One region of the Streptomyces sp. SAS_281 genome, then DNA from elsewhere that is predicted to be linked to it. Evidence: riboswitches for the same ligand, from Rfam matches in the RefSeq annotation. Region 1 holds a riboswitch; each other region holds the start of a gene.

Region 1 (2,257 bases):
GTCATCGTCAGCGCCGGCCTGGCCATCGCGCTCGGCACGTACCTCGGCGGCTGGCGCATCATCCGCACCATGGGCAGCGGCCTGACCGAGCTGAAGCCCCCGCAGGGCTTCGCCGCCCAGACCAGCGCGGCCACCGTCATCCTGGCCTCCTCGCACCTCGGCTTCTCCCTCTCCACCACGCAGTCCTGCTCCGGGGCCGTGATGGGCGCGGGCCTCGGCCGTGCCGGGGGTGTGGTCCGCTGGTCCACCGCCACCCGGATGTTCGTCGCCTGGGGCCTGACCCTGCCGGCCGCGGGTCTGGTCGGCGCGGGTGCCGAGTTCCTGACGAAGCAGGGCACCTGGGGCGTCGTGGTGGTCGCGGTCCTCCTGATCGCCGGATCCGGGGCGATCTGGGTGCTCTCGCGCCGCAAGCCCGTCGGCCACGGCGATGTCGCGCCCGGCACCGCGGACGCGGCCCCGGCCGAGCCCGCGGGTGTCGTCACCCAGGCCATCGCGGCCGTGAGCCCGCCGCCCACCGCGGCCCAGGCGCACGACCTCGCCGCCACCATTCCGGCGCCCGCCGGTCCCGTCGCCGCCGATCCGGCCCGACCCGCCACGGTCTGACAGACCCCGGTACTCCGCTAAGGACACCCCGTATGAACATCGACTGGGCAGCTCTGGGCACCGTCTTCGGCGTCTCCCTCGTCGCCACCGTCGCCCTGGTGGGCCTCTTCACGCTCGGCATCGTCGGCCTCTCCAAGCAGCCGGAGCCGGCCGCCGGGGGCGGTCCGGCGGGCTCGTCGCTCCTGCTGGCGCGCGCCGGTGCGTACGTCTGCTTCGGGCTGTGCGCGGCGGCGGTCGCGTACGGCATCTATCTGATCGTCGCCTGACGCACCGCCCCTCCCCCGGGCCGGACGCACCTCGTGCGCGTCCGGCCCGGTGTGCGTCCGCCCACACCGTGCCGCCGCAGGTCAACAGTGAGTTGACGGGCGTTCGCGGGGCGTGGTGGACTGCCGGAGCCATTACGGCGACAGCAGAGGAAGCCGGTGCGAATCCGGCGCGGTCCCGCCACTGTCACCGGGGAGCGGTCCCCCACCGCACGTCACGGCCCGCGCGAGCGGGCTGGAAGACCGGGGAACCCGCCGATCCGGAAGCCAGGAGACTCTCGTCGCCGTCACGTCGAACCAGGGCGCGGACCCTGAGTGAGGACATATCGCCATGCCCGGCTGCCGTGCGACCTTCTCCCCACGCCCCCTGTCGGCAGCCTCGGGTGCGGTCGGCTGAACCGTGCGTGCCGATCGCATCTACGCGTACGGCGCCACCGCCGGCCTGATCGCCGACCTGCTGCTCGGTGACCCCCGCAGGGGGCACCCGGTCGCCGCCTTCGGGCGGGCCGCCGCGGCCGTCGAGGACCGGCTCTGGCGCGACCATCGCGGCCGGGGCGCCCTGCACACCCTGGTCTGCGCCGGGGGCGCCGCCGGGAGCGCCGCGCTCGCCGCCCGCGCCCTGCGCCGCCGCCCCGTCGCCTCCGTGGCCCTGACCGCCGCCGCCACCTGGTCCGTCGTCGGCGGTACGTCGCTGGGGCGGGAGGCCCGGACCATCGGCGGGGCGCTCGCCGCGGGCGACATCGACGCGGCCCGGGAGCGGCTGCCGCACCTGTGCGGGCGCGACCCGCAGGCGCTGGACGGCCCCGGGATCGCGCGCGCCGTCGTGGAGTCCGTCGCCGAGAACACCTCGGACGCCGTGGTCGGCGCCCTCGTCTGGGGCGCCCTCGCCGGTGTCCCCGGGCTCGTCGGCTTCCGCGCCGCCAACACGCTCGACGCGATGGTCGGCCACAAGTCGCCCCGCTACCTGCGGTACGGCTGGGCATCCGCCCGGCTGGACGACCTCGCGGGCTGGCCCGGCGCCCGGCTCACCGCCCTGCTCGCCGTGGCCTCCGGCGGCCGCCCCCGGGAGGCGGTGCGGGCCTGGCGGGCCGACGCCGCGAAGCACCCGAGCCCCAACGCGGGGCCCGTGGAGGCCGCGTTCGCCGGGGCGCTCGGCGTACGGCTGGGCGGGACCCTCGCGTACGGGGGGCGCGTCGAGCACCGGCCCGTACTCAACGGGGAGGCGGGCCGTGCCGTGGAGACCGGGGACATCGAGCGCGCCGTGCGGCTCTCGCGCCGGGTGGGCGTGCTCGCCCTCGGAGTCGGCGTGGCCGCCCGGCTGGGCGCGGGAGCGGTGGCGCGCCGGATCGCGGGACGGGCCGGGAGACCTCAAGGACCTCGTAACTCTGGAC
Region 2 (2,257 bases), on a different contig from region 1:
CCCGCACTCGATCACGGCGACGCTCTCCAGCCGCAGCCGTGAGGTGATCCGCCGCAACACCACGATCCTTCCGCTGTACTCGCTGATGCTGGGCCTGCTCGCGCTGCTCGGCTTCATGGCGATCGCCGCCGGCGTCAAGGTGGACAACGGCCAGCTCGCCATCCCGCAGCTGTTCGAGAACATGTTCCCCGACTGGTTCGCGGGGGTGGCGTTCGCCGCGATCGGCATCGGCGCGCTGGTGCCGGCCGCGATCATGTCGATCGCCGCGGCGAACCTGTTCACGCGCAACATCTACAAGGACTTCCTGAAGCCGGACGCGACGCCCGAGCAGGAGACCAAGGTCTCCAAGCTGGTCTCGCTGCTGGTCAAGGTCGGCGCACTGGCCTTCGTCCTCACCATGGACAAGACCGTCGCGATCAACTTCCAGCTGCTGGGCGGGATCTGGATCCTCCAGACGATGCCGGCGCTGGTGGGCGGCCTGTTCACCCGGTGGTTCCACCGCTGGGCGCTGCTCGCCGGCTGGGCGGTCGGCATGATCTACGGGACGGCTGCCGCGTACGGGGTCGCCAGCCCGACGCAGAAGCACTTCGGCGGGTCCTCCAAGGAGATCCCGGGCCTCGGCGAGATCGGTTACATCGGCCTCACCGCGTTCGTGCTGAACGTCGTGGTCGTCGTCGTCCTCACCTTCGTCCTGAACGCCGTGAAGGCGCCCGTCGGGATCGACGAGACCTCCCCGGGCGACTACACCGCGGACGCGGGCGACCCGGGCGTCCAGGAGAAGCTGCCGCCGGCCACGGCGGGGGCGCCGGGCGGTCACTGACCGCACACCTTTACACCACGCGACACAACATGTGGGGGCCGTCCGGCAGGGCGGCCCCCACATGTATGCTCATGCTCGCTGTCGCCGCAGGGGAATCCGGTGTGAATCCGGAACTGTCCCGCAACGGTGTATTCGGTGCGCTTCCGCGCATCCGTGGAGTCCGAGGACCTGCCGACAGCGCATCCGGTTCGACCGAACCGGATGCCCAGACGTCCGGGCCTCGTGGGATGGGCCGGTGGACGCCGCACGGAGTGCCGCCCCGCCCGGGCCCCCTCCTGCCCGGCTGCCCCCGTGCTCCCCGCCGGCCCAGAGCCGAGCGAGGGAGAGCACCACGTGACCATCGCGCCAGCCGATCCGGCTTCAGCGGCCGCATCAACGGGGACCGCGAGCGACGGACCGGGCACCGCACTGCTGCGGACCCTGACCGGCCTCACCGCCGATCTGCCCGACACCGACCCCGGACGCGTCGCCGCCGCCGCCCTGCGCGGCCGCAACGCCCGGTCGGACGAGGCGGAACTGCGCTCACTGGCCACCGAGGCCGCGGCGGGCCTCATCTCCGAGGACCCCGCCTACTCCCGCCTCGCCGCCCGGCTGCTCACCCGGTCCATCGCGGACGAGGCCGCGGGCCAGGGCGCCACCTCGTTCGCCGCGTCCGTCGCCGTGGGCCACCGCGAGGGCCTGATCGCGGACCGGACCGCCGAGTTCGTGACGCTGCACGCGGCGGCGCTGGACGCCCTGGTCGAGCGGTCCCTCGCGGAGGGGGCCGACGACCGCTTCGGCTACTTCGGGCTGCGCACCCTGCACAGCCGCTACCTGCTGCGCCACCCGATCACCCGCCAGGTCATCGAGACCCCCCAGCACTTCATGCTCCGGGTCGCCGCCGGTCTCGCCGAGGACACCTCGGGGCGGGCACTGGACGAGGTCGCCGCGCTGTACGGGCTGATGAGCCGGCTGGACTACCTGCCGTCCTCGCCGACCCTCTTCAACTCCGGCACCCGCCACCCGCAGATGTCGTCCTGCTACCTGCTCGACTCGCCGCTGGACGAGCTGGACTCGATCTACGACCGCTACCACCAGGTGGCCCGCCTGTCGAAGCACGCGGGCGGCATCGGCCTCTCGTACTCCCGCGTCCGCGCCCGGGGCTCCCTGATCCGGGGCACCAACGGGCACTCCAACGGCATCGTGCCGTTCCTCAAGACGCTCGACGCCTCCGTCGCCGCGGTGAACCAGGGCGGCCGGCGCAAGGGCGCCGCCGCCGTCTACCTGGAGACCTGGCACGCGGACATCGAGGAGTTCCTGGAGCTCCGCGACAACACGGGCGAGGACCAGCGGCGCACGCACAACCTCAACCTGGCGCACTGGATTCCGGACGAGTTCATGCGCCGCGTCGACGCGGACACCGCCTGGTCGCTGTTCTCCCCGGCCGACGTGCCCGAG
Region 3 (2,257 bases), on a different contig from region 1:
GCCCGCGACCTGCTGGTGACCGGGCAGTGCGACGTGGCCGTCGCGGGGGCGACCGAGTCGACCGTCTTCCCGATCGCCATGACCGGCTTCGCCCGGTCCGGGGCCGCCGCCCGTGCGGACGGCGACCTGTCCCGGCTCAGCCGGCCCTTCGCCGCCGACCGCGCCGGACTCGTCATGGGCGAGGGCGCCGCCGTCATGGTGCTGGAACGCGCCGCCGACGCGGAGGCCAGGGGCGCCGAACCCCGGGCCCTGCTCGCCGGCACCGGCGCCACCACGGACGCCCACCACCCGACCAGCCCGCACCCCGACGGGCGGGTCGCCCGGGCCGCCGTCGAGGCCGCACTGCGGAACGCGGGCTGGCGGGCCGACGAGGTGGAGCACGTCAACGCGCACGGCACCGCGACCGTACGCAACGACGCCGCCGAGGCCGCGCTGATCAGCCGGGTGTACCCGCACCGGCCACCCGTCACCGCCCCCAAGGGTGTGCTCGGGCACTGCATGGGCGCGGCCGGGGCGATCGAGGCGGGGCTGACGATCCTCACTCTCCAGCGCGGGGTCGTCCCGCCGGTCGCGAACCTGGACGCCCCCGCGCCCGGGTTCGACATCGACTGCGTCACGAAGGTGCCGCTGGTGCGGCCCGTCCACCGGGCCGTCAGCCACTCCTTCGGCTTCGGCGGGCACAACGCGGTGGTGGCCCTGCAGCGCCCATGAGTCCCCGGGGGCGGCGCCGAACCGCGCGGGACGCCCGTGGTAGCGTCCCCGGAGCCAGTCGAACTCCACGTGGGAGTCAGGGAATCCGGTGCGAATCCGGAGCTGACGCGCAGCGGTGAGGGGGACGGGCGGGGCCACGGCCACTGGGAGACCACCGTCTCCCGGGAAGGCGTCCTGTCCGAGCGAACCCGAGTCCGAAGACCTGCTGGCGACCGCCGTCCGGGACCGGGCGGCGGGTTCCGTACAGCGGGCCCCGCGCATGGGCCCAGAGACGCCGAGGTACCCCGTGCCGCCGATATCCGGCCCCGCCCGTTCCGCCGCCCTGCTCGCCGCCGCGCTCCTGCTGCTGACGGCCTGCGGGGGGTCCCCCGCCGGTAAGGCCGACGCGTCCGGCGCGGCGGACGGCTATCCGGTCACGCTCAGGAACTGCGGACGCACCGTCACCGTGGACGCCGCACCCCGCCGCGCGGTCTCCGTCGACCAGGGCACCACGGAGATCCTGCTCTCGCTCGGCCTCCAGGACCGGATGGCCGCCACCGCCACCTGGACCGACCCGGTGATGAAGGGCCTGGAGAAGGCCAACGCGGGCGTGAAGCGGATCGCCGACAACCGGCCCTCCTCCGAGAAGGTCCTCGACCAGGAGCCCGACTTCGTCGCCGCCGACTTCGAGTCGACCCTCGCCAAGGGCGGCGTCGCCCCGCGCGAACAGTTCGAGGAACTGGGCGTCCCCACCTACGTCTCGCCCGCCGACTGCACGGCCAAGGACAACACCAGGGACGGCGACGGCGTCCGCACCGGCGCCCTCACCATGAACAGCGTCTACGACGAAGTACGCGACCTGGCCCGGGTGTTCGGCGTGCCCGAGCGCGGCGAGAAGCTGGTCGCACGGCTCCGCGCCCGGATCCGCGCGGCCGCCGGCGGCGTCGACGGCTCCGGCACCTCCGTCCTGTACTGGTTCGCCAACTCCGAGTCCCCCTACCTGGCGGGCTGCTGCGGGGCGCCGGGCATCATCACCCGGGAACTGGGCCTGAAGAACGTCTTCGACGACACGCACGACGAATGGCCCCAGATCAACTGGGAGACCGTCGCCGACCGCAACCCGGACCTGCTGGTCATCGGCGACCTCACCCGCAAGTCGCAGACCGCCGAGAGCGCCGCCGGGAAGATCGCCTTCCTGGAGTCCAACCCCGTCACGAAGAACATGGACGCCGTACGCCACAAGCGCTACGTCCTGCTCAGCGGCCAGGCCATGAACCCGACCATCCGCACGGTCGAGGGCGTGGAGCTGGTGGCCGCCGGGCTGCGCGCTTACGGGCTCGCGGGGTGACGGCCACCGACCGGCTCACCGCCCCGCGCGAGACGGCGCCGGAGACCACCGTGTCCGCCCGCCCGCGACGCCTGCGCGGCGGCCTCCTGTGGACCGGCGGCCTTCTGCTGCTCGTCCTGTCCGTCGCGGTCGCCGTCACCATCGGACCGGCCCGGATCTCCGTCATGGACGTCTGGTCCGCCGTCGCCGCCCACCTCGGCGTCGGCGAGGCCCGGCTCA

The links. A riboswitch is a leader RNA that binds a small molecule or an ion and turns the genes downstream of it on or off. The one in region 1 is predicted to bind cobalamin.
Region 2: it holds a riboswitch for cobalamin, as region 1 does, so the genes downstream of both, ACN6LM_RS11220 (ribonucleoside-diphosphate reductase subunit alpha) here and ACN6LM_RS11360 (cobalamin biosynthesis protein) in region 1, are expected to answer to the same signal.
Region 3: it holds a riboswitch for cobalamin, as region 1 does, so the genes downstream of both, ACN6LM_RS25410 (ABC transporter substrate-binding protein) here and ACN6LM_RS11360 (cobalamin biosynthesis protein) in region 1, are expected to answer to the same signal.

What each region holds. Positions count from the first base shown of each region.
Region 1 is NZ_JBMNDO010000023.1:10,676-12,932, forward strand. It holds gene ACN6LM_RS11350 (inorganic phosphate transporter) at 1-603, shown strand, start outside; gene ACN6LM_RS11355 (hypothetical protein) at 636-869, shown strand; cobalamin riboswitch at 1,017-1,143, shown strand; gene ACN6LM_RS11360 (cobalamin biosynthesis protein) at 1,267-2,257, shown strand, end outside.
Region 2 is NZ_JBMNDO010000022.1:65,780-68,036, reverse strand. It holds gene mctP (monocarboxylate uptake permease MctP) at 1-820, shown strand, start outside; cobalamin riboswitch at 886-1,010, shown strand; gene ACN6LM_RS11220 (ribonucleoside-diphosphate reductase subunit alpha) at 1,154-2,257, shown strand, end outside.
Region 3 is NZ_JBMNDO010000076.1:26,418-28,674, forward strand. It holds gene ACN6LM_RS25405 (beta-ketoacyl-[acyl-carrier-protein] synthase family protein) at 1-711, shown strand, start outside; cobalamin riboswitch at 765-921, shown strand; gene ACN6LM_RS25410 (ABC transporter substrate-binding protein) at 998-2,038, shown strand; gene ACN6LM_RS25415 (FecCD family ABC transporter permease) at 2,035-2,257, shown strand, end outside.